Regions from separate parts of the Stenotrophomonas sp. YJH_SMC_29 genome, predicted to be linked through region 2. Evidence: riboswitches for the same ligand, from Rfam matches in the RefSeq annotation. Region 2 holds a riboswitch; the other holds the start of a gene.
What was found. A riboswitch is a leader RNA that binds a small molecule or an ion and turns the genes downstream of it on or off. The one in region 2 is predicted to bind glycine.

Region 1: it holds a riboswitch for glycine, as region 2 does, so the genes downstream of both, gcvP (aminomethyl-transferring glycine dehydrogenase) here and AC5P9I_RS15845 (trimeric intracellular cation channel family protein) in region 2, are expected to answer to the same signal.

Annotation. Positions count from the first base shown of each region.
Region 1 covers NZ_JCAFUK010000001.1:560,508-576,180, reverse strand. The annotation lists gene AC5P9I_RS02740 (AAA family ATPase) at 1-1,272, opposite strand, end outside; gene AC5P9I_RS02735 (methyl-accepting chemotaxis protein) at 1,489-3,612, shown strand; gene AC5P9I_RS02730 (hypothetical protein) at 3,699-3,986, opposite strand; gene AC5P9I_RS02725 (alpha/beta fold hydrolase) at 4,121-4,822, shown strand; gene AC5P9I_RS02720 (hypothetical protein) at 4,831-5,319, opposite strand; gene AC5P9I_RS02715 (catalase) at 5,342-7,432, opposite strand; gene AC5P9I_RS02710 (helix-turn-helix transcriptional regulator) at 7,547-8,269, shown strand; gene AC5P9I_RS02705 (amino acid permease) at 8,352-9,719, shown strand; gene AC5P9I_RS02700 (VOC family protein) at 9,823-10,233, shown strand; gene gcvP (aminomethyl-transferring glycine dehydrogenase) at 10,321-13,188, opposite strand; glycine riboswitch at 13,251-13,353, opposite strand; gene AC5P9I_RS02690 (multidrug effflux MFS transporter) at 13,654-14,880, shown strand; gene AC5P9I_RS02685 (siderophore-interacting protein) at 15,022-15,673, shown strand, end outside.
Region 2 covers NZ_JCAFUK010000015.1:31,854-47,526, reverse strand. The annotation lists gene AC5P9I_RS15885 (pepsin/retropepsin-like aspartic protease family protein) at 1-67, opposite strand, end outside; gene AC5P9I_RS15880 (response regulator) at 175-882, shown strand; gene AC5P9I_RS15875 (sensor histidine kinase) at 915-2,213, shown strand; gene AC5P9I_RS15870 (MarR family winged helix-turn-helix transcriptional regulator) at 2,286-2,786, shown strand; gene AC5P9I_RS15865 (DNA alkylation repair protein) at 2,783-3,523, shown strand; gene AC5P9I_RS15860 (hypothetical protein) at 3,701-3,958, shown strand; gene AC5P9I_RS15855 (3-deoxy-7-phosphoheptulonate synthase) at 4,254-5,327, shown strand; gene AC5P9I_RS15850 (hypothetical protein) at 5,393-5,515, opposite strand; gene AC5P9I_RS15845 (trimeric intracellular cation channel family protein) at 5,512-6,129, opposite strand; glycine riboswitch at 6,214-6,317, opposite strand; glycine riboswitch at 6,331-6,420, opposite strand; gene AC5P9I_RS15840 (GIY-YIG nuclease family protein) at 6,461-6,736, shown strand; gene AC5P9I_RS15835 (nuclear transport factor 2 family protein) at 6,808-7,239, shown strand; gene AC5P9I_RS15830 (hypothetical protein) at 7,243-7,698, shown strand; gene AC5P9I_RS15825 (NAD(P)/FAD-dependent oxidoreductase) at 7,797-9,077, opposite strand; gene AC5P9I_RS15820 (NYN domain-containing protein) at 9,201-9,980, shown strand; gene AC5P9I_RS15815 (glutathione S-transferase family protein) at 10,092-10,712, shown strand; gene AC5P9I_RS15810 (primosomal protein N') at 10,787-12,964, opposite strand; gene AC5P9I_RS15805 (hypothetical protein) at 13,377-14,387, shown strand; gene AC5P9I_RS15800 (DUF3106 domain-containing protein) at 14,380-14,964, shown strand; gene AC5P9I_RS15795 (MATE family efflux transporter) at 15,172-15,673, shown strand, end outside.

The DNA.
Region 1 (15,673 bases), on a different contig from region 2:
GGTCCTCAGTGATTCCGGGGGAATACGCAGCCATTCTGCAAGTGGGGACTTGTCCCTTTCGAAGACGTTGTCCCACAGGTAGAGGAATAGCTTTCCCTCGATATCACTGGCGGCGATATGGTGGGCAATGGGATGGACTTCCTGCGTCACGGCAAGCGCTTCGACGAAATCCTCAATGAGCATCCCGTCCTTGGTCTTCTGGAAGTTTATCTTTGACTTGTAGTAGGGGGATGAGCCGCTGATGGCAAAGGCAATAGTCTTCAATTTGCGCTTGGCGGACTCGTCAAAGCCCGAGAGTGTGTCGATTGCCTTCAAGGTCTCGGCATTGCAGGATTTCCGGAGCTTGCAGAATGCATCGTCGAACCTCTGGCTGTAGTCCGCGCCCTGCATGTACTCCGCAGCACCTGGGGCAAGCTTGCGCAGTTCGGCAATCGATGCAGCGTGCGTCTGTTCCAGCGTCGCGGGTGGTGTTGTTGCAGCGATGGCCCGCGCCTTGATGAACCAGGGGCCGATCAGTTTGTCGTCGAGATTCGGAGAGGTGCATTTCTCGACGATCATCGCATTGAGAGCATCCACCAGCATCTTCCAGGTAACCGATGGGTGGCCTTCGATCGTTGTATTGGCCTGCGCAGCGGGAACTGCATTGAACTCGGCTGGACTGAACTGGAAATTCCAGCGGCGCTTGAATGCAGAGTCCATGAAGAAGATCGATTCGTCGCCAGTGTTCATGGTCCCGATCAGGTAGAGATTCGCCGGAAGCCTCAGCATGCGCTCATCTTCGATACGACCGATCAGCGTGGAGGAGTCTCTGTCATCACGAGCTTCAAGTTCGCGGATCTCGTTGATCAGCGCCTGCACCGTCAGTTTCGAGGCACAGACGGAATAGCTGGATTGTCCGTCATCGTCACGGTCCAGCAGCTGGAAGATGTCGCCGAAGATTTCCGCGCAGTTGCCGCGGTTGATTTCGTCAATGAGCAGGACAACGTTGCGAGGCGGCGAATCGGCCGTGCCATGCTCTGAACGGTGTAGGGCAAGTGCCAACGCGCGGATGAAGGGGCCGGCATGCACTTGGTAATGGACCTTGTTGCCCTCGGACAGTGGCAACAGGCGGGAGACGAAATCGCCGTAACCAAACTCGGCGTGGAACGTCACGGGGATGACCTCGTCCGGGCGAATGCCGAGCATCGGCGTCTTCTCATACCGGGCCTTGTAACTCTTGCTGGTTCCCGGTGGGCCGAAAATAATCAACTGGTGGGGAAGATCGTGGCTCATCAGATGTATCCATTCATCTTCAAGGATCGATTCGATTCTAAGGGGCCACGATGTAGGCGGGCACCCTTGGCAGCATGGAAGGGAACTTTAGGGTCGCTAGCGCCAGGAATTGACGCCATCACCTCTCTGAACCGCACCCGGACGAGCGTGGCAGCTCCCATCAAGGCGCTTCGGGCCACGCCGATAAGGGCGCATCCCCCCGTTTTGGATGTACCGATGAACTACTTGAGGAATGTCAGGGTTGCCTGGCGTCTTGGGCTGGGCTTTGGCCTGTTGCTGCTGCTGGTTGCCGCCGTGGTCGCCACCGGGGCCACCGCCAGCGTCGTGCAGAAGCGCGCGATGCAGCAGGTGGTCGATATCAGCGTGGCCAAGGTGCGCCTGCTGTCGCAGATGCTCGATGCCAACAACCAGATGATGGTGGTGCGCCGCGAGATGCTGATCCGCCAAGGTGACGACCGCAGCAGCGACGAGAAGCGCATTGCCGATCTGGTCAAGCGCTACGAGGCCAGCTGGTCCGCCTACCAGGCGCTTCCGGGTGATGCCGAAGGCAAAGCCATTGCGGAAACCATCGCCGCCAAGCGAGCCATCGCACGCCCGCTCAACAAGCAGACCAGCGAGCTGATGGAGAAGGGCGACTATCCGGGTGCCGTGGCGCTTACCCTGGGCCCGGTGCAGGACGCGGCCAACGGCTGGAACAAGGCGCTGTCGGACGGCGTGGACTTCGAGGAAAAGGAAAGCCGCAAGGCTGCTGCCGAAGCGATCCGACTGGGCGAGCGCAGCCTGTTGCAGCTGCTGGTGCTGGGCGGCGTCGCGCTGTTGGCGGGCATCGCTGCCTCGGTGATGATCGGCCGCAGCCTGACCGGCCCGCTGGCGCGCGCGGTGAACCTGGCCGAGCGGCTGTCCAAGGGCCAGCTGGACCAGGAGTTCCGCCTCGGTGGCCGCGACGAGCTGACCCAGCTGGGCGAGGCCATGGCCAGCGTCCGCCAGAGCGTGCAGGCGGCGATCGGCGCGCAGCTGCAGATGGCCGAGCAGCACGAGGCCGGTGCGATCCGCTATCGCATGGACGCCAGAGCCTTCCCCGGCGATTTCGGCCGCATGGTGCAGGCGACCAACAGCCTGGTCGAATCGCACGTTGAGGTGGAACTGCTGATGGCCGAGGTGATGCAGCGCTACGCCATCGGTGACCTCAGCCGTGATCTGCCTGACTACCCGGGCGAGAAGGCCACGCTGACCCGTACGCTGGCTGCAGTGAAGCAGAGCTTGATGGCGATCAACGCGCAGATTGATGAACTGGCCCGCGCCGCTCGCGCCGGTGACTTCAGCATGCGTGGTGATGCGGCTGCGTTCCAGTTCCAGTTCAAGGCAATGGTCGAGCACCTCAACGGCATGATGGCCAGTTCGCAGGCCAGCATCGCCGATGTCTCCGACGTGCTGCGCGCGATTTCGCACGGCGACCTGACCGCGCGCATGGATGGCGAGTACGACGGCGTGTTCGCCCGCATGCGTGACGACGCCAATACCACCACCGCGCAGCTGACCGGCATCGTGCAGGGCATCCAGGCCGCCGCCGACAGCATCAACAATGCCGCGCAGGAACTGGCGGCCGGTAACAACGACCTCTCGCGCCGCACCGAACAGCAGGCGGCCAACCTGGAGGAGGCCGCCGCGTCGATGGAGGAACTGACCTCGACCGTACGCCAGAACGCCGAACTGGCGCGGCAGGCCGACAGTGAAGCGCGTGCCGCCGGTGCCGCTGTGCGCGAGACCGAGCAGGCAATGGCACAGATGGCCTCGGTGATGGGCGAGATCGATCAGTCTTCGGCACGCATTTCGGAAATCTCGACGGTGATCGACGGCATCGCGTTCCAGACCAACATCCTCGCACTGAACGCTGCAGTGGAAGCCGCGCGCGCGGGCGAGCAGGGGCGTGGCTTTGCGGTGGTCGCCAGCGAGGTGCGTACGCTCGCGCAGCGTGCCGGTGTCGCCGCCAAGGAAATCAAGGAGCTGATCGAAGACGCTGCTGCCAAGGTGAAGAGTGGCCTGGCGGTGACCGTTGAATCCGAAGCTGCAATCGCGCGCGTGGCCCAGGCCAGTTCGCGTACCACCCAGCTGATGAGCGACATCGCAGCGGCCAGCAAGGAGCAGGCCGCCGGCATCGAGCAGGTCAACCAGGTGGTGGTGCAGATGGACCAGGTGACCCAGCAGAACGCGGCCCTGGTGGAAGAAGCCACTGCCGCGAGCCGCGCGCTGGAAGAACAGGCGCATGCGCTGACCACGTCGGTGGCGGTATTCAAGGTGGAAGGCGCGGTGGTCTCTGCTGTGCCCCGTCGCGCAGCCTGAGCGGGCTGCCAGTGCAGTGACAGGAATACGGCCGCCTTGAGCGGCCGTATTGCCATCGCCCGCTCAGGCAGAAGGGAGGATCGCCCTCATTGCTCCAGGACGCTGCCGAGCATGGCCCCAAGCACGTAAAGCACCCCAAGCGTGGGGGGAATCACCAGGAGGTAGACGGTCATCCAGGTCATTCCGGAAAGCCAGCTTCCTACGCCGATGGCGTTGAGTGCTGCGGTCTGCAGCATCACCGGCAGCTGCATGAGGATGTAGGCGCTCTTGGGGTCGCTGTTGGACCGGGCATCGAACACCAGCCAGGCGGTCAGCGCGAGATAGAGCGCGCATAGGGCGATGCCGGTCAAGCTGAGCCAGCGGGGCTTGCGCATGCCACCTTCTCTGTTCCGTCAGGGGCCATCAGGGTAGCGCCGCGATCAGCGGCGTGCACTTCCCTGGGTCGAGCCGATAAGCGAAGCTGCGGGGCAGGGAATCGTGCGAAGGGGCCTGGAAGGTGAGCAATGTGATGAGCGCCGTGATGCTCCCGATCGTGATGCTGCCGGGGCTGGATGGCAGCGGCCTGCTGTCGACATGCTTCGTGGAGGCGATGCAGGGCCAGGGAGTTACCGTGCAGGTGCTGCCGCTACCCATGCAGGGGCCACAGGACTACGTTACGTTGGCGTCGATCCTGCGTCCGCAGCTTCCCATCGCTCCCTTTGTGCTGCTGGCTGAATCGTTTGCCGGGCCACTGGCCATCGAACTGGCGGCGGCTTCACCGCCGGGATTGCGCGGATTGATACTGAGTACGACTTTCGCGCGGCGACCGGTGCCGCTGCCAGCGGCGAGCGCACGCTTGCTTGCCCCCGCATGGCCACGGCCGCCGCTGGCGTTGCTGGCCCGGCTTCTGCTGGGGCATTGGCGGACACGCATGAACCTTCGCGAGCTGCGACATGCGATCGCTGCGGCGCCGGCCGCGATGCTGCGGCAGCGCGCTGCGGCGACACTGCAGATCGATGTCCGCGCGCAGTTGCCGAAGCTCACGCTGCCGACGCTATGCCTGCATGCACGACAGGACCACCTGTTGTGGCCGCCCAGCGTGGCCGAGCTGCAGCTCTTGTTGCCCGACGCCCGGCACGTATCGCTGGAAGGGCCCCATCTGCTGCTGCAGGCCCGTGCTCACGCAGCCGCAGCCGAAGTTGCTGCATGGATGAGGACGCTCCCCTCCTGACCGACGCTTCAGCCGCGCGCACGCGTACGCGCAGCCTTCTTCGCCGCCGCCTTGCGCACGGTCTTCTTCGCGGCCCGCGTCTCGGCTGCCTTCTTCGCGGCGGCGCTCCGCGAGGCGGCCGTACCCGTCTTCTTGGCCGCAGCCTTCTTCGCCGTCTTCTTTGCGGCCTTCTTTGTCGCGGTCTTGCGAGCCGGTGCCTTCTTCGCCACCGCCTTCTTCGCAGGTGCCTTCTTCGCCGCCGTCGTCTTGGTTGCGGCCTTCTTTGTGGCCGACTTCCTGGCAGGCGCCTTCTTGGCAGCCTTCTTGCTGGTCGCCTTCTTCGCGCCCTTGCGGGCACTGCCGGCGCGCTTGCCGCCGCCGTCCTGCTTGTTCACGGTGGCCCAGGCAATGCGCTCGGCGGTGCCTTCACTCGCGCCGCGATCACGTTCGCTTTCCTCGATGTGCTCGGCCTGGCGCTTCTGCTTTTCGGTGTATGCGGATTTGTCACCACGGGGCATGACGATTCTCCTGTCGTTGTGGTCAGGCCAGCAGGCGCAGCTTGGGCTCACGCGCCCACTGGCGGGTGGCGGCCGCCGCCAGGAATGCCTTGGCGTCTTCTGCTTCGACGATGCCGGGGTCGTTGCCGACCCGCGCCGCCTTCAGCAGCGCCTGGCCGCCCGCGTCGCTGGCGATGGCCTTCAGGTGTGCCCACGCCTGGCTGACGAACTCCAGGGCGGCGCTCTCTTTCGACAACGCCTTTGATGCCTCTACGCTCAGCACCACGGCCACCGCATCGAACACGGCCGATGGCGTGCCGGCCAGTTGCCCATCGGCGGCCTGTACGCTGCCGTCACTGAGCGTGGCGCCTCCCACTTTTGGTGCGACCAGTTTCACGTCTGCACCTGCCTTCCGGGCCGCCTTGCTCAGGCTGGCAATCACGCGCGCGTCGGAGCCTTCGTCGAACAGGATGCCGATGCAGCGACCCTGCAGGGTGGGCTTGTTGCGGCCGATCACGCGCACTTCCGGGGCCGGCGGCATGTCCCGCACCGGGGTAGCGGTTGGCGCGGGGTCGGGCAGTGCAGGCAGGGCCAGGCCATTGGCCACGCGCTGCGCCAGCGTGTCATCGATGTTGCGCAGGTGGCTGACCGTGCGCACCCGCACCTTCAGCGTTTCCACCTTGGACAACTCGAAGACCAGCGCCGATGCCAGGTGCGCCTGCTCCGGCTTTTCCAGGCTGCGGAAGAACATGCGGGCCTGGCTGTAGTGGTCGGCGAAACTCTCTGCGCGGGTGCGGCCCTTGCGGCCATCGTCGGCGCTGGCGTGGCTGCGGAAGCCGGTGGGCGTCTCGCGCGGGGTGTCGTCCTGCAGCGAGCTGGGGTCGTAGGCCACCCGGCCCTTGGGCACCTGCATCTGCATGTGGCCATCGCGCTGATGATTGGCAAACGGGCACTTCGGCGCGTTCACCGGGATCTGGTGGAAGTTCGGGCCGCCCAGGCGCAGCAGCTGGGTGTCCAGGTAAGAAAACAGGCGGCCCTGCAGCAGCGGGTCGTTGCTGAAGTCGATGCCGGGCGGCACGTTGGCCGGGCAGAACGCCACCTGCTCGGTCTCGGCGAAGAAGTTGTCCGGCCAGCGGTCCAGCACCATGCGCCCGATCACCTGCAACGGCACCAGCGATTCGGGAATGATCTTGGTCGGATCCAGGTGATCGAACGGGAAGGCGTCGGCTTCTTCTTCGGTGAACAGCTGCACCGCCAGCTCCCATTCGGGAAAGTCGCCGCGCTGGATGGCCTCGAACAGGTCGCGGCGATGGAAGTCGTTGTCGGCCGATTGCAGTTTCAACGCTTCGTCCCAGACCGTGGACTGGATGCCCAGCTTGGGCCGCCAGTGGAACTTGACGAACGTCGACTCGCCGGCCTCGTTCAGCAGGCGGAAGCTGTGCACACCGAAGCCTTCGATCATCCGCAGCGAACGCGGGATGGCGCGGTCGCTCATCGCCCACATGATCATGTGCATCGATTCGGGCATCAGCGAAATGAAGTCCCAGAAGGTGTCATGGGCCGAAGCGGCCTGCGGGAAGGCGCGGTCCGGCTCCATCTTCACTGCGTGCACCAGGTCCGGGAACTTCATCGCGTCCTGGATGAAGAACACCGGGATGTTGTTGCCGACCAGATCCCAGTTGCCCTCCTTGGTATAGAACTTGACCGCAAAGCCGCGCACGTCGCGTGGGGTATCCACCGAGCCTGCGCCACCGGCCACGGTCGAGAAGCGGGTGAACACCGGCGTCTTCACTCCCACCTCGGTGAGGATGCGCGCGCGGGTATGGCGCGACAGCGAACGGGTCAACTCGAAGTAGCCGTGCGCGGCGCTGCCGCGGGCATGCACGATGCGCTCGGGAATGCGTTCGTGATCGAAGTGGGTGATCTTCTCGCGGAGGATGAAGTCCTCCAGCAGCGTAGGACCCCTCGGTCCCTGCCGCAGCGAGTTCTGGTTGTCTGCCACCGGAATGCCCTGGTCGGTGGTCATTGCCGGGTGGCTGCCGCCGGCCTGGAGGTGCAGCTCGCCGCCTTGGCCGCGATGCAGGTCTTCGGGGTGGGCAGTTGCGCGCTTGCCGGTGGGCTTGCTGGCGGCCATGGACGGTGGCTCCGGATCGTCAAGGGGAGCCACCACACTGGGACCGGTCCCGTTAAACCACGGTCCGGCAAAGGTGAACGTACGGGCAAAAGCAGGCTCGGGTATGCTTGCCGCATGCGAGTCGAGCCCGCCGACATCGAAGCCCTGTTCGACGCCATCCCGGATGTGCTGTTCTTCATCAAGGACCGCCAGGGGCGTTACACCCACGTCAACCAGACCATGCTGCGGCGGCTGGGCCTGCGCGCGCGCAAGGACGTGATCGGGCGTACCGCAGCCGAGATCTACCCGACCGGCCTCAGCGCCGACTACGTCGACCAGGACGCCCGCGTCCTGTCCGGCGAGGTGATCGAGAACCTGATGGAGCTGCACCTGTTCGCCAACCGCGAACCGGGCTGGTGCCTGACCTGCAAGCGTCCGCTGGTGGTTGATGGCGCCATCGCGGGCCTGATCGGCATTTCCCGCGACCTGGGCCAGAAGGACAGCCTGGGCACCCAGTACGAACAGCTGCGGCTGGCGCTGGCCCATCTCAACGCGCACTACGCCGAGAACGTGCGCATGCAGACGCTGCTGGACATCACCGGCTTCTCGCTGTCCAAGCTGGAGCGCAGCTTCCGCAAGGTGTTCCAGATGACCCCGCAGCAAGTGCTGACCCGGCTTCGGATCCAGATGGCCATGCACCTGCTGCATGGCGACGACAGCATTGCCTGCATCGGCCAGGCCTGCGGTTTCAGCGACCAGAGCGCGTTCACCCGCAAGTTCAAGGCTGAAACCGGTTTCTCGCCGCGTGCCTATCGCGCCCGTATCGGCGGTGGTATCGGCGAGCCGGCGCTGGCCTGAGCCGGCTGCTGCGCTGTGCCTATCCGGGCAGGCACGGGACAGGGTAAGGTGTCGCCCCTGTAGCCCGCCGCCAGCCCCGCCGATGCCCAACTCGATTCCGACCGCTTCGCCGTCCCGCCTCGGACATTCGCTCAAGCCCCGCCAGCTGATCATGATGGGCCTGGGCAGCGCCATCGGCGCCGGCCTGTTCCTCGGCTCGGGCGTGGGAGTGCAGGCCGCCGGGCCGGCGGTGCTGGTGTCCTATCTGGTGGCCGGCGCGCTGGTGATCATCGTCATGAACGCGCTGGGCGAGATGGCGGCGGCCAAGCCGACCAGTGGCGCGTTCTCGGTCTATGCCGCCGATGCCATGGGCGCCACCGCGGGCGCCACGGTGGGCTGGCTGTGGTGGGTGCAGCTGGTGATCGTGATCGCCGCCGAAGCGGTGGGCGCGGCCGGGCTGCTGGCGACGGTCTGGCCGGCCGTACCGGTGCCGATGGCGGCGTTGGCCTTCATGCTGTTCTTCACCGCGATCAACCTGCTGGGGGTGAAGAACTTCGGCGAGTTCGAATTCTGGTTTGCCATCCTCAAGGTCGCGGCGATCCTGGCGTTCATCGCCATTGGCGTGGCGCTGCTGATGGGATGGCTGCCGCAGGTGACCTCCCCGGGCCTGAGCAACTTCACCGAACACGGTGGTTTTGCACCGAAGGGCCTGGCCGGGATCGGCGCGGCGCTGCTGGTGGTGGTGTTCGCCTTCGGCGGCACCGAGATCGTGGCCGTTGCCGCAGCCGAGACCGAAGACCCGGAGCGCAGCATCGCCCGGGCCATCCGCACCGTGGCCTGGCGCATCCTGGTGTTCTACATCGGCTCGCTGAGCGTGATCATCGCGGTGGTCCCGTGGACCAGCGAGGCGCTGAAGTCGCCCTTCGCCGCCGTGCTGGACATTGCCCGTATTCCGGGCGCGGGCACCGCCATCACCCTGATCGCGGTGATCGCGCTGCTGTCGGCGCTCAATGCCAACCTCTACGGCGCCTCGCGCATGATGTACTCGCTGGCGCAGCGCCGCGAAGCGCCGGCCGTGCTGGGCTGGACCGATCCGCGCCAGGTGCCGGTGATTGCCGTGCTGGCCAGCGTGCTGTTCGGTTTCGCCGCCACGGTGATGGAACTGCTGTTCCCCGACCGGGTGCTGCCGGTGCTGCTGAACATCGTCGGTTCCACCTGCCTGCTGGTGTGGACGCTGTCGCTGGTGTCGCAGCTGGTGCTGCGCCGCCGCGCGGATCGGCGTGGCACCCGGCTGCCGTTCCGCATGGCCGGCTTCCCGTGGCTGACCTGCTGTGCACTGGCGATTCTGGCGCTGATCTTCGGCCTGCTGCTGAGTGAATCGCACACGCGCCTGCAGTTCCTGTCGATGGTGGCGCTGACGGCCACGATCGCCGCCGGCAGCGCCATCGCCCGGCGCATGCGCGAGGCTTGATGGGGGGTGCCGGCCGGCGGCCGGCACTACCACGGGGGCTGCACATCCGCCGTGCCATCCTGATCGTGTAGGCCGTCAACGGCCTGTCGACCAGGAGTACCGCATGCTGCGCAGCCGTCCCTTCCTGATGTTCACCGGCCAGGCCGAGGCCGCGCTGGCCCTGTACGCCGAAGCCTTTGCCGATTTCCGCCTGCTGGCCCTGCAGCGCCATCCTGACGGTGCCGGCGCTGGCGTGTCCGGCCAGGTCCGCCAGGCCATCTTCCTGCTCGGCGGTACCCACTACCTGTGCTTCGACAGCCTGGACGTGCACGATTTCACCTTCTCGCCGTCGATCTCGCTGTTCGTCGAGTGTTCCGGTGCCGAACAGTTCGAGCGCGCGGCACGCGTGCTGGGCGAGGGCGGGCACTGGCTGATGCCGGTGGGCGAGTACGATTTCAGCAACCGCTACGGCTGGGTGCAGGACCGCTTCGGCGTATCGTGGCAGTTGAGCCTGGGGCAGATGCCGGACCCGTGATTATTGTGGGTGTGGACCTTGGCCCACACGCCCTTATGAGAACGGCCCGCTTTCGCGGGCCGTTTTGTCATCCGATGCAGCGGGGAATCACGCCTCGACTTCATCATCCTTGTAGGCATCGACCGGGATGCAGGCGCACATCACGTTCTTGTCGCCGTACACGTTGTCCACGCGCGCCACCGGCGGCCAGTACTTGCTCTGCTTCAGGCTGGCCAGCGGGAAGGCGGCCAGCTCGCGCGGATAGGCGTGGGTCCACTCGCTGGCGGTCACCGCGGTGGCAGTGTGCGGCGCGTTCTTCAGCGGATTGTCCTCGCGGTCCAGCCGGCCGTCTTCGATCGCGGTGATTTCCTCGCGGATCTGGATCATCGCGTCGACGAAACGATCCAGTTCGTGCAGCGACTCGCTCTCGGTCGGTTCGACCATCAGCGTGCCCGCCACCGGGAAGCTCAGGGTGGGGGCGTGGAAGCCGAAGTCGATCAGGCGCTTGGCCACGTCCTCGGCGCCGATGCCGCTGGTCTTCTCCAGCGGGCGCACGTCGAGGATGCACTCGTGGGCCACCAGGCCGTTGCGGCCGGTGTACAGCGTCTTGAAGTGCGGCGCCAGGCGCTTGGCGATGTAGTTGGCGTTGAGCTGCGCGACCTGGGTGGCCTTGCGCAGGCCTTCGCGGCCCATCATCGCGATGTACATCCAGCTGATCGGCAGGATCGAGGCGCTGCCGAAGCTGGCCGCGCTGACCATGCCGACCGGACCGTTGTCACCCAGCTTGCCCGGCAGGAACGGCGCCAGGTGCTCCTTGACCGCGCACGGGCCGACGCCCGGGCCGCCACCGCCGTGCGGGATGCAGAAGGTCTTGTGCAGGTTCAGGTGCGATACGTCCGAACCCCACTTGCCCGGCTTGGCCACGCCGACCAGCGCGTTCATGTTGGCGCCGTCGGTGTACACCTGGCCGCCGTGCTTGTGGATGATCTCGCAGATCTCGACCACCTCTTCCTCGAACACGCCGTGCGTGGACGGGTAGGTCATCATGATCGCGGCCAGGCGGTCGCTGTACTTCTCAGCGTTGAGGCGGATGTCTTCGACATCGACGTTGCCGTTGGCATCGGTCTTGGTCACCACGACCTTCATGCCGCACATCTGCGCCGAGGCGGGGTTGGTGCCGTGCGCCGAGTCCGGGATCAGGCAGATGTCGCGATGGCCTTCGCCGCGCGAGCGGTGGTAGGCGCGGATCGCCAACAGGCCGGCGTACTCACCCTGTGCACCCGAGTTCGGCTGCAGGCTGACCGCATCGTAGCCGGTGCATTCGACCAGCATCGCTTCCAGCGAGTCGATCAGTTCCTTGTAGCCCAGCGCCTGGTCGGCCGGCACCAGCGGATGGATCTGCGAGAACTCCGGCCAGGTCACCGGGATCATCTCGGCGGTGGCGTTGAGCTTCATCGTGCACGAGCCCAGCGGGATCATCGTGCGGTCCATCGCCAGGTCCTTGTCGGCCAGCGAACGCAGGTAGCGCAGCAGTTCGTGCTCGCTGTGGTGGGTGTTGAACACCGGATGGGTCAGGAACGCGGACTGGCGCAGCAGGCCGGCCGGCAGTGCGTCGGCGGTGCTGGCATCCAGCGCATCGATGTCGGCCTGCGCGCCGAACACGGCGGCCAGCGCGACCACGTCGGCGCGGGTGGCGGTCTCGTCCAGGCTGATGCCGACCGAGTCGCTGTCGATCGCGCGCAGGTTGTAACCGGCGGCGCGTGCCTTGGCGTGGATCTCATCGGCATGCACGCCGGTGATGTGCAGGGTATCGAAGAAGTCGCCACCGACCTGCACGCCGGCCTTGCGCAGCGCCGCGGCCAGGATCGAGGCCAGGCGGTGGGTGCGGCGGGCGATGCGGGTCAGGCCTTCCGGGCCGTGGTAGACGGCATACATCGAGGCCATCACCGCCAGCAGGACCTGTGCGGTACAGATGTTGGAGGTGGCCTTCTCGCGGCGGATGTGCTGCTCGCGGGTCTGCAGGGTCAGGCGATAGGCCGGGTTGCCCTGGGCATCGATGGAGACACCGATCAGGCGGCCCGGCATCGAGCGCTTGTAGGCGTCACGGCAGGCCATGAACGCGGCGTGCGGGCCGCCGAAGCCGAACGGCACGCCGAAACGCTGGCTGTTGCCGACCACGATGTCCGCGCCCCATTCGCCGGGTGCGGCCAGCAGGGTCAGCGCCAGCAGGTCGGTGGCCACGGCCACCAGGCCGCCGCGTGCGTGCACGGCCTCGACCAGGGCCTTGTAATCGCCGATCTGGCCGAAGGTGTCCGGGTACTGCAGCAGCAGGCCGAAGGCTTCTGCTTCCAGTGCCTCGGCCGGGGTGCCGACGCGCAGCACGATGCCCATGGGCTCGGCGCGGGTGCGCAGCAGTTCCAGGGTCTGCGGGTGCACGGCATCGTGCACGAAGAAGGTGTCCGACTTCGACTTGGCGGAACGCTTGGCCAGGGTCATCGCTTCGGCCGCTGCGGTCGCTTCGTCCAGCAGCGAAGCGTTGGCGATTTCCATGCCGGTGAGGTCGGCGCACAGGGTCTGGAAGTTGATCAGCGCTTCCATGCGGCCCTGCGAGATTTCCGCCTGGTACGGGGTGTAGGCGGTGTACCAGGCCGGGTTTTCCAGGATGTTGCGCAGGATCACGTTCGGCGTGTGGGTACCGTAGTAGCCCTGGCCGATGAAGCTGCGCAGCACGGTGTTCTTGTCGGCGATCGCACGGATCTTCGCCAGTGCCTGCACTTCGGTCATCGATTCGGGCAGTGCCAGCGGTGCCGGCGACTTGATCTTGGCCGGCACGATGGCATCGGTCATCGCATCCAGCGACGCGTGGCCGACGACGTCGAGCATCTGCGCGATCTCGGCATCGTTGGGGCCGATGTGGCGCTCGACGAACGCATTGTGGTGCTCGAGCTCACGCAGGGAAGGGGTGTTCTGGGACATGGCGAAGGATCCGTCAGGAAAGGGCACACGCACGGGCACAAGCCGCCGGTCGGCGGTCTGCGGGGCGCCCCTCTGTCCTTTTGCCTGAGAGTTTGGAAGCGCGGAAAACCGCGGCTTCGTGCCCCTTCGGCGCCGGATCGAACCGGTCTCTCCAGAGTTCTGTTACGGGTGGTATCGGGCCTGAGCGATTACGGGCGTTGCGCCTTCGGCAGCGGTGTTCCGCTTCTCCCACCGTGTTGCCTGCCGATTATAGCCCGTTGCGGGCCCGCCGGCCGCCTCCGGGGCCGGCCGCCGCGCCTGAATGGCCGATGGCCCGGCCATGCGTTTTGTGCACCGCTGCATGGCATCGGGCGCAATCCCCACCTATCATGGCTGGATACCCGAATTCATCTGGCGCCGTCCCTGCAGAAGGGGGACCGGCGCCCGCCGTGCGTGCCACGCATGGCCCTGCCGGACGCCTTCATCATGACCGCCGCTGCTGCTCCCTCCACCCGCCGCATGGCCCTGCTGCTTGCCGGCCTGGCCATGTTCGGCCCGTTCTCGATCGACACCATCTTCCCGGCCTTCCCGCAGCTGGCGCAGCGCCTGGCGGTGGACGAGGTGGCGGTGCAGCAGACCATCAGCGTGTACCTGCTGTTCTACGGCCTGATGAGCCTGGCGCACGGCCCGCTGTCCGATGCGTGGGGCCGCAAGCGGGTGATCCTCGGCGGCCTGGTAGTCTTCGCCGGCGCCTCGGTGGGCTGCGCGCTGTCCACCGACCTGACCACGCTGCTGGCGTTCCGCGCGCTGCAGGGCCTGTCTGCGGGCGTCGGCATGATCGTCGGCCGCGCGGTGATCCGCGATCTCTACCATGGCCACGATGCGCAGCGCTTGATGAGCCAGGTATCGATGCTGTTCGGCATCGCACCGGCGATCGCGCCGATCATCGGCGGCTGGATCCTGCTCAGTGGCGCGGGCTGGCCGCTGATTTTCTGGTTCCTGGTGGTGTTCTCGCTGGTCCTGCTGGTCGCCACCGCACGCTACCTGCCGGAGACCCATCCGCTTGCAGCACGTGTGCCGCTGTCGCCGCGCGTGCTGCTGCGCGACTACGTGCGCATCGGCTTCAACCCACGCTTCCTGCGCCTGGCGCTGGCTGGCAGCATCGGCTTCGGCGGCATCTTCCTCTACATCTCCTCGGCGCCGGTGTTCGTGATGCAGCACCTGCACCTGGGCGAGGGCGGCTTCGCCTGGCTGTTCATTCCCACCATCGGCGGCATGACCACCGGCTCGTTCCTTTCCGGGCGCATGGCCGGGCACACCACGCCCACCCGGCAGGTGTCCATCGGCTTCGGCCTGTGCGCGCTGTCGGTGCTGCTGAACGTCGGCTACGTGGCGCTGTCGCCGCAGTTCGTGCTGCCGTGGGCAGTGCTGCCGATCTTCCTCGGTGGCATGGGCATGGCGCTGATCTTCCCGATCCTGGCGCTGGCGGTGCTGGACATGTACCCGCACCAGCGCGGCCTGGCCTCGTCGCTGCAGGCGTTCGTGCAGCTGATGATCAGCACCGTGGTGGCCGGCGTGGTGTCGCCGCTGCTGAGTGCCAGCCCGCTGCACCTGGCGTTGGGCCAGGCCGGGTTCTTCGGCGCCGGCTTCGTGTTCTGGTACTGGGAACACCAGCGCGAACGCGCGGCGCAGGCGGCCTGCACGGGCCATTGAGCAGCACGCAGGGGTAGGGCGGGCGGTGGCGCCCGCAACGCTTGCGACGGGAAATCACCGGGCTAGGCTGGGCACTCCAGCCAGCCGGTGCGCGGATGCACCACAGCCAGCCGATCCGATGCCGTTGCATGAGGTTTCCCGATGGCTGCGCAGCAGACCTACCGCCTGTTCGAGGTGGCGCTGAAGGAGCGCCGCGTTCTTTCCCCTTCCCTGGATCGCATGGTGTTCACCGGTGCCGACGTGGCGCGGATGAAGACCGAAGGCCCGGACCAGCGCATCAAGGTGTTCTTCCCCTTGCCTGGCCAGCGGGTGCCGCAGGTCCCCAGCGGTGCGGACTGGTACCGGCGCTACCGGGCGCTGCCGGATGATCAGCGCCCACCGATGCGCACCTACACACTGCGCCAGTTGCGCGCCGAGCAGGGCGAGGTCGACGTCGATTTCGTCCTCCACGGCGAGACCGGGCCAGCGTCGCGCTGGGCGATCCACGCACGCCCGGGCGACCGGGTGCTGCTGCTGGCCCCGGACGCCGACTGCGCCGACAGCAGCGAGGGCTGGGAATGGAAACCGCCGGTCGGCGTCGGCCAGGTGCTGCTGGTGGCCGATGAAACCGCGCTACCGGCGGTGGCCGGCATCCTCGAGGAACTGGCGGCCAGGGTGGATCCGCCGCGCACGCTGGCGCTGCTGGAAGTGGCCCAGGCCGGCGACGCGGTGCGCCTGAAGGCACCGGCCACGGCCGAGCTGGTCTGGCTGCCGCGCGGGCGGGCCAGCTACGGACAGCCGCTGCTGCAGGCGG
Region 2 (15,673 bases):
GCTCGGGGGCGTCGGATGCCCACGCGGGCAGCGCGGCAGCAAGCAGGGAGAGAAGGATGAGGCGCAAGGGAAGGCTCCGCAGTGATCATGGGGCGACCATTGGCGCGCTGCGGCGTATCGCAGGAATATCAGTGTTGATACCGTCCTGATACAGACCTGCCCGATACTGTCTGCATGAGTACTTCTGCCCGTGTCATCGTCGTCGATGACGACGCCAGCATCCGCGACGCCATCGCCGATTGCCTGCTGCTGCACGGCTACCAGGTGCGCGTGGCGGCGGACGCCACTGCGCTGGACGTGCTGCTGCAGGTCGAACGCCCGGACGTGATCATCCTGGACTGGATGATGCCCGGCGAAGATGGGCTTTCGGTCTGCCGGCGGTTGCAGGCGCGGGCCATTCCGATCCTGATGCTGTCTGCGATGGGCAGCGCACCCGATCGGGTCATCGGCCTGGAGATGGGCGCCGATGACTACCTGGCCAAGCCGTTCGATCCCCGTGAGCTGCTGGCGCGGGTGCGCGCGTTGCTGCGTCGCCAGCACAAGCTGCGCGCCCAGGTGCCCAGCGAGCTGCGGTTTGCCGGTTGGCGGCTGCTGCCCGAACAACGGCGCCTGCTGGCGCCGGATGGAAGCGAACTGGTGCTCAGCCGCGGTGAATTCAGCCTGCTGCTGGCGCTGGCCGAGCGGCCCGGGCGGGTGCTCGGCCGCGAGCAGCTGCTGCAGCTCAGCCGCGGCGAATCCAGCGACACGGTCGATCGCGCAGTCGACCTGGCGGTCAGCCGGCTGCGCCGCAAGCTGGGGCAGGCCGCGCCGGGTGCCGAAGCCCTGGTGCAGACCTCGCGCGGTGAAGGCTACCGCTTCGATGCCGCGGTACAGGTGCTGTGAGCGGCCGGTGGTCCACTGCACGCTGGATCGCGATGCTGGCCCTGGCCAGCTTGCTGCTGGCGACCCTGGTCAGCGTGGCGGTGGTCGGCTGGATGCCCCGTCCCGCGCCACCGCCGATGCGGCTGGACCAGGCCATGCAGGTGCTGCGCGGCGAACGGGAGGCCGCGCCGCTGGGCCTGCATCTGGCCCGCCAGGACGGGCCCCCGCAGGGCAGCGCCAGCGGCTGGCTCACGCAGTTGGCGGCGTTGCAGATGGGACTGCCGGCGAAGGACGTGCGCTGGGTCTGGAGCGGGCAGGGCAAGGCGCCCGACGTGCAGGTCATCGAGGGCGGCGCGGTGCTCGATGCGACCGCTCGGGCCGGTGTACTGAAGGCGCAGTCGGCGGTATTGACCGCCATGCAGTGGCCGCCGTTCGAACTGGGCGTGCGCCAGGCCGATGGACGTTGGCAGGTGGTCGGCAGCGATCACAGCGATCTGGCCGCCTGGCGCCGGCAGGTGATGCTCGCGCTGTTGGGCGGCGCGGTGTTGCTGGCGCCGCTGGCGGCATGGGCGTCGATACGGCTGGGGCGGCCGCTGCGCCGCCTGGCCGAAGCCAGTGCGCGTGCCGACCTGCAGGCCGAAGTGCCGTTGCCCGATGATGGCCCACGCGAAGTACAGGTGCTGGCCGCCGCGATCAGCACCGGTCGCCAACGCCTGCGCGCGCAGGCGCAGGAGATGACCCACATGCTGGCAGCAGTGGCGCACGACCTGCGCACACCCCTGACCGGTCTGCGCCTGCGCGCCGAGTTCGCGCCCGCGCCCCAGGCGGCGCGGATGGTGGCGGACATCGAGCGCATGGACGCGATGATCGAGCAGGTGCTCGACTACGCACGTGGCGAACTGCAGCCGCCGCAGATGCGCGCGCTGGATCTGGCGGCCCTGCTCGAGGACTGCGTGCAGGCGGCGCTGCTGCGCGGGGTGGACATCGTGCTGCAGGGCCCGGACACGTTGCCGTGGTACGGCGATGCACTGCTGCTGCGGCGCGCGGTCGACAATCTCATCGACAACGCCGCGCGCTACGCGGGGGCCGTGGAGCTGCAGGTGGCCCTGGCCGGCCAGGACGTGCAGCTGGATGTGATGGACCGTGGCCCCGGCATCGCCGAGGCCGACCGCGCACGCCTGCTGCAACCCTTCCAGCGCAGCGAGAGCTCGCGCAGCCGCACCACCGGCGGGGCCGGGCTGGGGCTGGCCGTGGCCGCCAACGTGGCCAGGCGACATGCCGGCCAACTGCAGCTGCTGCACCGTGAGGGCGGTGGGCTGATCGCACGCCTGCTGCTGGGAAGCACTGGCTGAAATTCACATCCGATTTGCCTGGCTCAGCCATCCTGCAATATAGTTAGGCACCTAACCACATGCGGACGCCAGATGATCGAAGCCAAGCACCGCGCTCTTCTGGCAGAAGCGCAGCGACGCGGCCACGCCAACATCGCGCCGCTGCACCTGTGCTTCCAGCTGCTCTCGTTGTCCTCGTCGATCGATCGCGACTGCGCCGCGCGGCTGGCACCGCATGGGCTCAGCGAGGGCCGCTTCATCGTGCTGTTCCTGTTGCACGGGGCCGGTGGCGCACTGCCGCCGCACCTGCTGGCCGAGCATGCCGGGGTGACCCGCGCCACCATCAGCGGCCTGCTCGATGGCCTGCAGCGTGAAGGCCTGCTGCAGCGTCGCAGCGATGACGGGGATGGCCGCCGTGTGCAGATCGTGTTGACTGCACCGGGAAAGCGCTTGGCCGAATCGCTGTTCGAGCAGCACACGCACTGGATCAGCGGCCTGTTCAACGGCCTGGACGCGGGTGAACAGCAGCAGTTGTCGCAGCTGCTGCACAAGGTCTGGCAGCACACGGACGCTGGGCGGGAATCCGCAGCATGAGCACGCCCGTTCCTGCGCAAAGGCTGCGTGCACTCAACAGTGGCAGCGCCGCTGCCACCCATCTGGCCGAATGCCTGGCCGTGGATTTCGCCGCGCTGCTGCAGGTGGTGGCGCCTGCCCTTGAGCCGGAAGCGCTGCAATGCATGCGCGATGCCTCAGGCAAGGGCATCACCCAGCGCATGGCGCTGGCGGCGCGGTTGCTGCACGAAGCCGGGCAGGGGGATCCTGCGCGTTGGCAGGCGCATGTCTCAGACACGGTGCGCGGCTGGGCCTGCTACCTGATCGGCAGCGATGCCGGCGCGACGCTGCCGGCCAAGCTGCAGGCGATGCGTCCGCTGGCTGACGACCCGCACTTCGGCGTGCGCGAATGGGCGTGGCTGGCGCTGCGTGCCGACATTGTTGCCGCACCCCTGCAGGCGCTGGCGTACCTGCAGCCATGGACGCAGGAAGCATCGCCGTACCTGCGCCGCTTCGCCTGCGAAGCGCTGCGCCCGCGCGGCGTGTGGGCCACGCATATCGCGCTGCTCAAGCGGCACCCGGAACATGCATTGCCGCTGCTGGAAGCGCTGGCCAACGACCCGGAGCGCTACGTGCAGGACTCCGTGGGCAACTGGCTCAACGACGCCGGCAAGACGCAGCCGCAGTGGCTGCGTGCGTTGTGCGCGCGCTGGCAGTACGAACACCACAGCGACGCCAATGCCTACATCCGCAAGCGTGCACTGCGCTCGCTCCGGTAGTGCCGGCCGCTGGCCGGCACCCCCCGGACCTTCAAGGAAGAAGCAGCATGTCGCACACCTTCATCGAGCGCTATACCGCCACCCCCGCCTGCACCCCGGACGCGCATGGCACATGCGCCGGTCACCCGGACGCGGTAAACAGGGCATTGCCCATGTCCATCCGCAGGGGAGTTGATCATGCAGAGCACGCTCCAGGTCACGCTGTTCGGCCCGCTTGGCGACAGCCCGGCATTGCAGTTGCCGGGGCTGGAAGGGCCGTCGGTGGCCATCCCGGAAGCGACCCTGCGGCGGTTGGTCTCCGATCTCTATACAACGCGCTCCCTGCTCAACCCCGAGCAGCTGGACGAGGCCAGGCAGGAGCTGGACCGCGTCCTGGATCGCTGGGCGGACATCCACGAAGGCCTGCTGCTGGACGTGGAAGTGCATGGCAAATGACCGACGTTGCGTGGCTGCCGCCACGGAGGCAGCGCTGGAGCCCACCTCGCTGAACCACGTCCCCAGTTGCGGATGAAACATTTTGCACTGCGCAAAAGCTGTGCTATCAATAGATCCCATGAACGCAGCCGCTACCCGCTTTTACTGGTATTACTTTCCGAAGCCACTGGCGGAGGAAGGACTGCGCTCACCCTGAAGAAAGCTTCAGACGCATTCCCGAAAGCCGCCAGCGAACCTGGCGGCTTTTTTCATGTCGCCACGCTGGGGACCCCCAACGTTCCGGAGATCTCCCCCAATGCCCCCGCACACCGACGACCTGCGTATCCGCACCATCGAACCGCTGACACCGCCCGCCCAGCTGCTGGCGATGCTGCCCTGTGACGATGAAGCTTCCGACACCGTCAGCGCCTCGCGCGCGGCCCTGCACCAGATCCTGCACGGCCGTGACGACCGCCTGGCCGTGGTGGTGGGCCCGTGCTCGATCCATGATCCCAACGCCGCCATCGAGTACGCCCAGCGCCTCAAGCCGCTGCGCGATGCACTGGCCGGCGAACTGGAAATCGTCATGCGCGTCTACTTCGAGAAGCCGCGCACCACGGTGGGCTGGAAGGGTCTGATCAATGATCCGGACCTGGACGGCAGCTTCAGGATCGACAAGGGCCTGCGCATCGCCCGAGGCCTGCTGCGCGACATCAACAAGCTCGGCCTGCCGGCCGGTGTCGAGTTCCTCGACGTGATCTCGCCGCAGTACATCGCCGACCTGGTGGCGTGGGGCGCGATCGGCGCGCGTACCACCGAAAGCCAGGTGCATCGTGAGCTTGCCTCGGGGCTGTCGTGCCCGGTCGGCTTCAAGAACGGCACCGATGGCAACGTCAAGATCGCCGCTGACGCGGTGGGGGCGGCGTCCAATCCGCATCACTTCCTGTCGGTCACCAAGCAGGGCGGCACCGCCATCGTGTCGACCACCGGCAACCCGGATTGCCACGTGATCCTGCGCGGCGGCAAGCAGCCGAACTATGACGCAGGCAGCGTCGGCGAGGCCTGCCAGGTGCTGGCCAAGGCCAAGCTGCCGACCCGGCTGATGATCGATGCCAGCCATGCCAACAGCCTGAAGAACCCGGAAAACCAGCCGAAGGTGATCGACGACATCGCCGCTCAGCTGGAAGAGGGCGAACAGCGCATCGTCGGCGTGATGATCGAGAGCCATCTGATCGGTGGCCGCCAGGAACTGGTGGAAGGCCAGCCGCTGGTCTACGGGCAGAGCATCACCGATGGCTGCATCGACTGGGATACCACGGTGACGGTGCTGGAGCGGCTGGCTGCGGCCGTGCGCGCCCGTCGTGAAGTGAAGGTGTCCGAAGCCGCCTGATGGAAGCCGCTTGAGTGCGGCACGTGTGTGGATGGCGGCCAGCGCCTGCGGGGGTGCGGCCGCGATCAGGGCCGGTCGGAGTTGGAGACCGGCCCGTCTGCACCGGTGATGCGCCTGGCGCTGCGCATGAGCGACAGCGCCAGGTCCATCGCCGGGGTGGTGCGGGTCCCGGCGAACACGATCCTCAATGCACTTCGTCGTGGTACACGAACTTCGGCATTTCCCAGCGGTAGTGGATGGCCAGCAGGCGCAGCGCGAAGCCGCCGCCCAGGCAGCACAGGATCGCGGTGGCGTCGGCCACGCCCCAGTGCAGCAGCAACAGGTACGCCGCGCCGGTCAGCAGCGCGATGATCGCGTACAGCTCCTTCTGGAAGATCAGCGGCACCTCGTTGCAGAGGATGTCGCGCAGCACGCCGCCGAACGCGCCGGTCAGCATGCCGGCGATCAGCACGATCGGCATCGCATGGCCGGCTTCGCGCGCGATCGAGCAGCCGATCAGGGTGAAGGCGATCAGGCCCAGTCCGTCGAGCACCAGGAACGTGCGGCGGAAGTGGTGCATCCAGCGTGCGACCCAGGTGGCGATCAGCGCCGCGCATACGGTGAAGCCCAGGTACTCCGGATGCTTCACCCAGCCCAGCGGGTAGTGGCCGAGCAGGATGTCGCGCAGGGATCCACCACCGAGGGCGGTGACGCAGGCGATCATGACCACGCCGAACAGGTCCATGCGGCGGCGGCCGGCGGACAGTGCGCCGGTCATGGCTTCGGCGGAAATGGCAATCAGGTAGATGATGGACAGCAGCATGGGACAGACTCCGGGCGCGGTGGGGCCGGCCATGCGCGACGACCGCCACTGCCTGCGCAATGACGGGATGACGATGACCGGTGCCGCTCCCGCTGTCCTTTTGCCTGAGAGTTCAGCGGCATGGGCCGCGTGCCCCTTCGGCGGATCGTCCCGGGCGTGCCCGGTGACCTCTCTCCAGCTCGGCGAGTCGAATGCATGGTTGGTGGGATTCCAGCCCACCGGCCTGAGCGATCATGGGAGCCTGCGCCTTCGGCGGGCGCCAGCGCGGCGCCTCTCTCCTGCATTCGGGCGCCAGTATATCCGCTGCAGTGCAGCACGGCATAATCCGGGCATGGCCCCGTCCCTCCGCCCGTGGTTCCTGTACCTGCTCGAATGCCGCGATGGCAGCTATTACGCCGGCATCAGCACCGACGTGGACGCGCGTTTCGCCGCCCACCAGGCCGGCAAGGGCGCACGCTATACCCGGGCCCGGCCACCGCTGCGCGTGCTGGCCGTGCGCGAGTACCCGGACCGGGCCGCCGCCTCACGCGCCGAGTGGCAGCTCAAGCAGCAGCCCCGCGAGCGCAAGCTGGCCTGGCTGCAGGAACCGGTCGAGACGCTTCTGTAGATCCACGCCCTGCGTGGATGGGCTACCCGGCCCATGCGATGATCGCCCCGCGCCCAGAGTTGGAGACCCGGATGTCGACGATCGCCCTGCTGTTCGCTCTTTCCGCAGCAACGAGCCCTGCCGCCGACCCGGCCACCCTCGCGGCCATCGAAGCCACCTGCCACGACTACGTCGATGGCCAGCTGGAGGCCAACCCGCAGCGGGTCGCCCACTCCTTGCATCCGGACCTGGCCAAGCGCGCGGTCCTCGGCGATACACCCGACGAACGCCTGGGCCTGCGCCGGATGTCGAAGGAAGAACTGGTCTCGTTGACGAAGCAGGGCGCGTTGAAGACCCCGAAGGATCAATGGGATCGCCGCTGCACGGTGCTGGACGTGACCGGCAACGCGGCCTCGGCGCGGCTGGAAACCCCGTGGTTCGTCGACTACTTCCACATGGGGCGCTTCGGCCAGCGCTGGGTCATCGTCAACGCGCTGTGGTACCCGAAACCGAAGGCGCAGTGAGCGATGCGTGCCGCCGGCAACGCATGGATCTCCGTCGTCGTCCTGGTCGCGGGTGTCGCGCTTCTGCCTGGCCTGCTGTATCTGCTCGGGCTGGCGCTGGTGGATGGTCGGCCGAAGCCGGCGGACCGCGTGCCCAGTGGTGTGGCCGCATGCAGCGGTGAACCACGGGCGGGATACCAGCCGATGAATCCCTGGCACTTCACTGCCCAGTTCTTCGACAAGGACGGAATGAAGAAGAAGGTGCCTGAAGTGGAGCGGGAGGCCTTCTGGATTGCCCGGCGCCACCTGTGGCGGCAACCACAGCGCGGCATGCTGCGCTGGCATCTCAGCAGTACCGCATTGACGATCTGGATCACCCGGCATTGGAGTACCGCGCAGATTGCCGATACTGCGAGAAAGGAGGATTTCTGCCGGACCTGGTCGAAACGGCGGGTCCCCGGTGGCCCGATGAGCAAGTAGAGCCTAGAGCCACGCCATGCGTGGAGGGTGTTGACGGGGTCAGTGCCCTTTCCTGCGGAAAGGGAACCGACCGCGCCGCAGCCGGCCAGCGGCCGGCACTACCGTCGGGGGCGACGGTCTTCCTGGTCATCACCGAAGATGATGCGCGCACTGCGCTGGTAGCTCCAGTACGCCACGGCCCAGTTCAGCAGCACCACGATGCGGTTGCGGAAGCCGATCAGGAAGAACACGTGCGCGGCCAGCCAGAACCACCAGGCCAGCACGCCGGACAGTTGCAGCCGTCCCAGGTGCACGATCGCGGCCATGCGGCCGATGGTGGCCAGGTTGCCGTAGTCGGCGTACTTGAACGGGCCGGGTGCGGGCGTGCCGTGCAGGCGTGCGCGGACCACCTCGGCCACGTACTTGCCCATCTGCTTGGCGGCGGGCGCCACGCCGGGAACCGGCTTGCCGTCGGCCTGGCTCAGTGCGGCCAGATCGCCGGCCACGAACAGCTCCGGGTGATCGGGCAGGGTCAGGTCCGGTTGTACCGGCACGCGCCCGGCGCGATCCAGCGGCACGTCCAGCGTGCGCGCCAGCGGTGACGCCGCCACGCCGGCGGCCCAGACCACGGTGCGCGCCGGCACGAACTGGTCACCGAGCGTGAAACCCTGGCTGTCGATGTTGCTCACCGGGGTCCCGGTCAGCACTTCCACGCCCAGCTTTTCCAGCTGCCGGCGCGCCTTCAGCGACAGCACTTCCGGGAACGAGGACAGCACGCGTGGGCCGGCCTCCACCAGCCGCACCTTGGCACTGGCCGGATCGATATGACGGAACTCATTGCGCAGCGTGTGGCGTGCAATCTCGGCCAGGGTGCCGGCCAGTTCCACACCGGTCGGGCCGCCGCCGACGATGGCGAAACTCAACCACGCCGCCTTCCTTGCAGGGTCCGGTTCGGCCTCGGCACGCTCGAATGCCAGCAGCAGCTTGCGGCGCAGTGCGATGGCATCGTCCAGCGTCTTCAGCCCGGGCGCATCGTCGGCCCACTGATCGTTGCCGAAGTAGGCGTGGGTGGCGCCGGTGGCCAGCAGCAGGCTGTCGTAGTCCAGCGTGCTGCCATCGGCCATGCGGATCTGCCGGGCCTGCTTGTCGATGGCCACCACTTCGCCGAGGCGGACTTCCACATTGCGCTGGTGGCCGAGGATGTGGCGCAGGGGTGCAGCGATATCCGGTGCGGACAGGCCGGCGGTGGCCACCTGGTACAGCAGCGGCTGGAACAGGTGATGGTTGCGGCGGTCGACCAGGGTGATGCGTATGCGTTCGCGGGCCAAGGCACGGGTGGCCCAGAGACCGGCAAAACCGCCGCCGACAACGACCAGGTGGGGAACGCGCTCGCGACTCATCGACTCACTCCAGTGGGGGCATTGGGGGAAGCGCCTGGCATCTTCGCACGGCGGCCACCTGTCACGTCAGCGACCGCCCGGATCGGCGATACTCGGGTTCAGGCAACGGCCCGTGAGGAGCCCATGAGCGAACCGGAAAAGCGCATCGCCCTGTTGATCGACGCCGACAACGCGCCGGCCTCGAAGATCGACGAGGTCCTGGCCGAAGTCGCGCGCTACGGCGTGGCCAATGTGCGCCGCGCCTATGGCAACTGGAAAAGCCCGCGACTGAAGGGGTGGGAAGCGGTACTGCATGAGTATGCGATCCGCCCCATCCAGCAGTTCGCCTACAGCAAGGGCAAGAATGCCTCGGATATGGCGATGGTGATCGATGCCATGGACCTGCTGTACGCGCGCAACCTTGATGGCTTCGCCATCGTCTCCAGCGATGCCGATTTCACCCCGATGGTGATGCGCCTGCTGACCGATGGCGTGAAGGTGTATGGCTTCGGCGAAAAGAAAACGCCCGAACCCTTCGTCAACGCATGCTCGAAGTTCACCTACCTGGAAGCGCTGGGCCAGACCCACGCCAGTGTGCCGGATGCCGAGCAGGCATCGAGCGAACAGGCATCCAACGAGCCCGTCGCCAATGACGATGCACGCCCGCGCAAAAGCGGCGCGGAGATGCGCAGCGACACGCGGCTGGTGAAGATGCTGCGCCGCGCGGTGTCTGCGGCCGAGGGCGAGGATGGCTGGTCGCACCTGGGGCCGGTCGGCAGCCAGATCGGCAACCAGGCCTCGTTCGATCCGCGCAATTATGGCTACGGCAAGCTCAGCGACCTGCTGGCGGCCATCGGCCTGTTCGAGCTGAAGAAGGATGGCAAGTCGTCCTACGTACGCGCGCTGCCGAAAAAGAACCGGTAGTGCCGGCCGCTGGCCGGCATGCTGCAGATGCCAGATCCCGCACCCGGCACGCACATCACCCACCGATCAGGCGTATCGTTGCCGCTCGCATTGCCAGCAAGGAAAACCCGCATGTTGAAGATCTGGGGCCGTCGCAATTCCAGCAACGTCCGCAAGGTGCTGTGGTGTGCCGAGGAGATCGGCCTGCCGTACGAATCCATCGAAGTCGGCGGCAGCCACGGCGGCACGCAGACGCCGGAGTACCAGGCGATGAATCCCAACGGCCTGGTGCCGGTGATCGAGGACCACGGCCTGCCGCTGTGGGAATCGAACACCATCGTGCGTTACCTGAGCGCGCGCTATGCGCTGGGCACGCTGTACGCCGAGGACCCGATGGAGCGCGCGCAGGCCGAAAAGTGGATGGACTGGAGCACTTCGCGGATGGCGCCGCTGTACAGCGACCTGGTCTGGGGCATCATGCGCACCGCGCCGGCCGACCGTGACGAAGCGCGCATCAACGCGGCCATCGTCCGTGCCGGTGACTACCTGGCGATGGCCGATGCCACCCTGGCCACGCAGCCATGGCTGTCGGGCGGGACGTTCGCGATGGGCGACATTCCGCTCGGCTCGCTGGTGTACGCCTGGTATGAACTGCCGATCCAGCGCCCGGACCTGCCGCACCTGGCCGAGTGGTATGCGCGCCTGCGCGAGCGACCAGCTTACCAGCGCGGCGTGATGTCGCCGCTGACGTAAGCGAAGGCGTTCGGGGTCAGAGCCCTTTCCTGCGGAAAGGGATCCGGCCCCGATAACCAAGGGGCTCTGACCCCTCAATACAGATCCGTCGGATCCACATCCAGCGACCAGCGCACCTTGCGGGCTTCCGGCAGCGCGTACAGCTGCGGTACCAGTTGCGAAAGCACGCCATGCAGGGGCGGTCGCTGCAGGGCCGACAGCAGCAGCTGCGTGCGCTGGTAGCCGGCGCGGCGTGGCATCGGTGCGGGCATCGGCCCGTAGGCCTCGACCACGTCCTGTTCGCCCAGCAGCTGCCGCGCGGCCAGCAGGAATGCGTTGGCATGCTCGACCTGCTGCGCTTCAGCACGCATCAGCGCCAGATGCGCGAATGGCGGGAACCCGGCCGCCTGGCGCTGGTTCAACTCGGCCTGCGCAAACGGGTGGTAGCCACCGCTGACCAGGGTTTCCAGCAGTGGATGCCCGGGGTGGTGGGTCTGCAGCCAGACCTCGCCGGGGTCACGTGCACGCCCGGCGCGACCGGCCACCTGGATCAGCTGCTGGGCGAGTTTCTCGCTGGCGCGGAAATCGGCCGAGAACAGTCCTTCGTCGATGCCCACCACCACCACCAGGGTCAGCTTGGGCAGGTCGTGGCCCTTGGCCAGGATCTGCGTGCCGACCAGGATGCCGGGTTGGTCGCCCAGTTTTGCCAGCTGCTGTTCCAGCGCGTCGCGTCGCGAGGTGGTGCCGCGGTCGATGCGCACCACCGGGAAGTCGGCGAAGGCGGCGGTGAGGTGCTCTTCCAGGCGTTCGGTGCCGATGCCCTGCGGCTGCAGCGCCAGGCTGCCGCAGGCCGGGCACGCCAGCGGTGCCGGCTGCCGCGCGCCGCAGTGGTGGCATTGCAGGCGCCGGCCCCCGCCATGCACGGTCATCGGCGCGTCGCAGCGCTGGCACGGCGCAGTCCAGCCGCAGTCATGGCACAGCAGCACCGGCGCGTAGCCGCGGCGGTTCTTGAACACCAGCACCTGCTGGCCACGCTGCAGGTGCTCGCCGATGCCGGCCAGCACATCGGCCGAGAGGCCGTCATGCAGCGGCCGCTTGCGTACGTCGAGGATACGTACGCGCGGTGGCCGCGCATCGCCGGCACGCTGCTTCAGGCGCAGGTGGGTGTAGCGGCCTGCGTAGGCGTTGTGCAGGGTTTCCAGCGAGGGCGTGGCGCTGCCGAGCAGTACCGGAATGCCCAGCGCCTTGGCCCGGACCAGGGCGAAATCGCGCGCGTGGTAGCGGATGCCATCCTGCTGCTTGTAGCTGCCGTCGTGTTCCTCGTCGACGATCAACAGGCCGGCCTGCGGCAACGGCGTGAACACCGCCGAGCGGGTGCCGACGATGACCCGCGCTTCGCCGCGAGAGGCCGCTGCCCAGACGCGCGCGCGCTCGTTGTCGTTCAAGCCCGAATGCAGCGCATGCACCGCAATGCCGAGGCGACCACGGAAGCGGGCCAGGGTCTGTGGGGTGAGGCCGATTTCCGGTACCAGCACCAGCGCCTGCCTGCCGTGCGCCAGGCAATGGATGATCGCCTGCAGGTAGACCTCGGTCTTGCCGCTGCCGGTCACGCCATCGAGCAGGAACGGCTGGAAGCCTTCGGCGGCGGTGATCGCGGCCACGGCGGCGGCCTGGTCCGGGTTGAGGGTAGGGCCCGGCAGCGGCTGCGCGTGTTGGGGCGCCACTGCCAGCGCGACGCGCTCGGCCAGGGCGCGCTTGGCCAGGCTGCGTGCGGCAGTGCGCCAATCCTCCATGCGTTCGCCCAGCACGTCTTCATCGACGATGGCGTCGGCCAGCAGTTCGGCCAATTGCCGCGGCCGGCTGCCGGCGCGCAGCGTCGCGCGCTGGGCATGGCCCTCGGTTGTCAGCTGCCAGCCCCAATGGTGGGTGTCGGGCAGGGCCTCACCATGCCGCAGCGGACCGGGCAGGGCGGTGCTGACGACCTCGCCCAGCGGCGCGTGGGTGTAGCGCGCCAGCCATTGCAGGCTTTGCCACAGCTCGCCCTGCAGCAACGGCTGCGGGTCGCACCACGCCAGGGCCTGGCGCAGCCCCTGCCCGTCGTCCGTCTGTCCGTGGCCGGTCACGACACCGACCAGCTCCCGGTTGCCGAACGGCACTTTCAGGCGGCAGCCGACCGCAATCGCAGGGCCATCGCCTTCCGGTGGCAGGTAGTCGAACAGGCGCGGCAGCGGGACGGGCAGGGCGACCTGCAGGGTCGGAATCGGTGAAAGCATCGGGCCAGTGTACCGGGCCATGCGCGCGCGGATGGCAGCGGACGGGGCGACCGGACGGCGTCCCTTGAATCATAAATGTCACCTAAATATCGGTGTCCATTGGAGATTCAGTCTTATCCACATGTTCTGTGGATAACGTTGTGCGTTACCGGCCAGCGGACGCGCAGGAGGCCGATGGCGACGGCCTCACGCTCAGGTTGGTCAAAAAATCGCCACACGGCAAAAACAATCAAAATCAACAACTTATGTGTGAAACAAAGCTGAAACAGAGTGAATTCAGGCGGATGCCGCAGTTTTCCCCGAAACCCGCGTGGTGCTGTGCACAACCTGCAGCACGAAGTGCCGGTGGGCGCAAGTCCTACGGGCGTCGATTGCCTGCCGCTATCATGCCGGCAGACCTCTGGAGTGACCGATGACGGCTGTGCCCGCCCCTGTTTCCTCGACCGCGGCCGGCGCGCTGTCGGCGTTCCTGCGTGGCGTCGAGCGCCGCGCCCTGGTGGTGGCTGAACTGCAGTGCGGCGACGCCGCCCGTGCCGAGCAGACCCTGGTCGCGGTGATGCGCGCGTTCGCGGCCGTTGCCAGCGACCTGCCGATGGCGCAGTGGCCGACCCGCTTCTGGACCCTGCTGGGGCAACGCCAGGCACTGCGCGAACCGGTGGGCGGGCAGTGGGCCGCGCCGTTGGCCGCGCTGGGCGGGATGGCGCCGCTGCCGCGCCTGGCGCTGCTGCTGCGGGTGGGCGGCAGCCTCGACGAGGGCATTGCCATGCGCGTGCTCGACCAGGACGAGGCCGGCTACCAGCACCTGCTGGCCGACGCGTGCCCGCGTGATGCCCATGGCCAGCCCGACGCCGCGGCCTGGCGCCAGCTGGCCGAGCAGGTGCAGGCGCGTATCCGTGAACTGCCGGCCACGCGCCTGCAGCAGCTCCAGCAGCCGGCCGCACCCGTCGCGCACAACGAGGCGCCGACGTCCAGCTGGCGCGCTCCCCAGCGCGACGAGCGGGCCACCGCCCACGCCAACGTCAAGCGCCGTCGGGCGAGTGCCAAGCCGCGCTGGCGCGGTCCGCTGATCCTGCTGGCGACCGTGGCAGTGCTGCTGGCCGCGGCGCTGGGGTGGCGCTACCTGCAGGGGCATTCCATCGGCAGTGATGCGCCGCTGCCGGAGGGCGTCGTGGGCGAAGCCGGTCCAGTGACCGTGGAAGCGCTGCCGCCGAGCAAGGTCAATGCCACGCCGGACGCGACCCAGGCCCAAGCCCATGACGACGCAGCGATGCTGGCCGATCGTGACTACCCGCTGGTCGCCGATGCCGACCTGTATGCGTGGACCGCCGCCGGCGGCCCGCTGCCGGTGGACGAATCGCAGTCCAGGCCAAGCCGGCCGGAGCCGGCCAGTGCCGCGCTGGAAACCGCTGCCGCCGATGAATAAGTCCATGTTCGCCAGCCTGCTGCTGGCCCTGCCGCTATCCCTGTCCGCCGCACCGCAGTCGTTGAGCGTGCCGTTGCCGCCACCGGTCCCGGGCAGTTCGCCGGCCACGCCGGCGTCGGCCGCTGCTACTCCAGCCCCTGCGGAGTTCGCCCAGCTGGATGCGCAGCAGCAGCGCCAGCGCCGCGCCGACTACGCCGCCTGGCGCGCATTGCCGGAAGCCGAGCGCGAGCGCATCCGCCAGGCCGCCGCGCGCTTCAATGCGCTGCCGGCCGATCAACAGCAGCGCATGCGGCAGCAGTTCCAGGCACAGGACCAGGCGTTCCGCGACGGATGGCGGCTGGGCCCGCAGCTGGGCCTGGAATTCCCCAAGCTGCACGGACTGTTCGGATTCGTGCCGCCGGAGCAACGCGAGTCGGCGCTGGCCGTGCTGCGCCAACTCAGCCCGGCGCAGCTGGCCCAGCTGACCCTGGTCGCGCAGCGCACGCCGCCGCAGGAACGCGATGCGGTACGCAGCGCCTTCCTCGCGGTACCCGCCGCCGAACGCGACAGCTGGCTCAAGCGCCAGGCCGGCCAGTAGAAAAAGGGGATGGAGGGGATTAAGTCGTATCAGGCCAGTCAGTGCCGAATGCGACTTAATCCCCTCCGTCCCCTTTTTGCTTGGGGCAGCCGCAACCCGGCATTCACGCCATGTCATGGGAATGCAGGCGCTGCCCGCGTAAGATGGGCGCCCGCAACCCGGTGCCTGTGCCCTTCGCGCGCAACCGCAGTTCGCGTCAAGCACCTTATGTCTACTGCAACCTCCACGCCGCGCTTCAGCAAGGAAGTCGGCGCCACCGGTCTGCTCGCCCTGCCGCTCGTGCTGGGCCATGTGTCCACCGGTCTGATCTCCTTCGTCGACAACGTGATTGCCGGCCACCACGCCACGGCCACCCTTGCCGCAGTCACCATCGGCACGGCGCTGCTGTGGCTGCCGATGCTGATTCCGATCGGCACCCTGATCTCGCTCACCGCCTCGGTGTCGCAGCTGCACGGCGCTGGCCGCGAGCGCGAGATCGGCCCGCTGTTCCGCCAGGCACTGTGGCTGGCGCTGGGGCTGGGGCTGATCATGTTCACCTTCCTCACCGTGGTGCCACCGCTGCTGCCGTCGTTCGGCATCGCGCCGGACATCGTGCCGGGGGCGACCGCGTTCCTGCACGCGGTGCGCTGGGGCGGGCCCGCGCTGACCCTGTACTTCTGCATGCGTTACCTGAGCGAAGGCATGCACTGGACGTTGCCGACCATGCTGC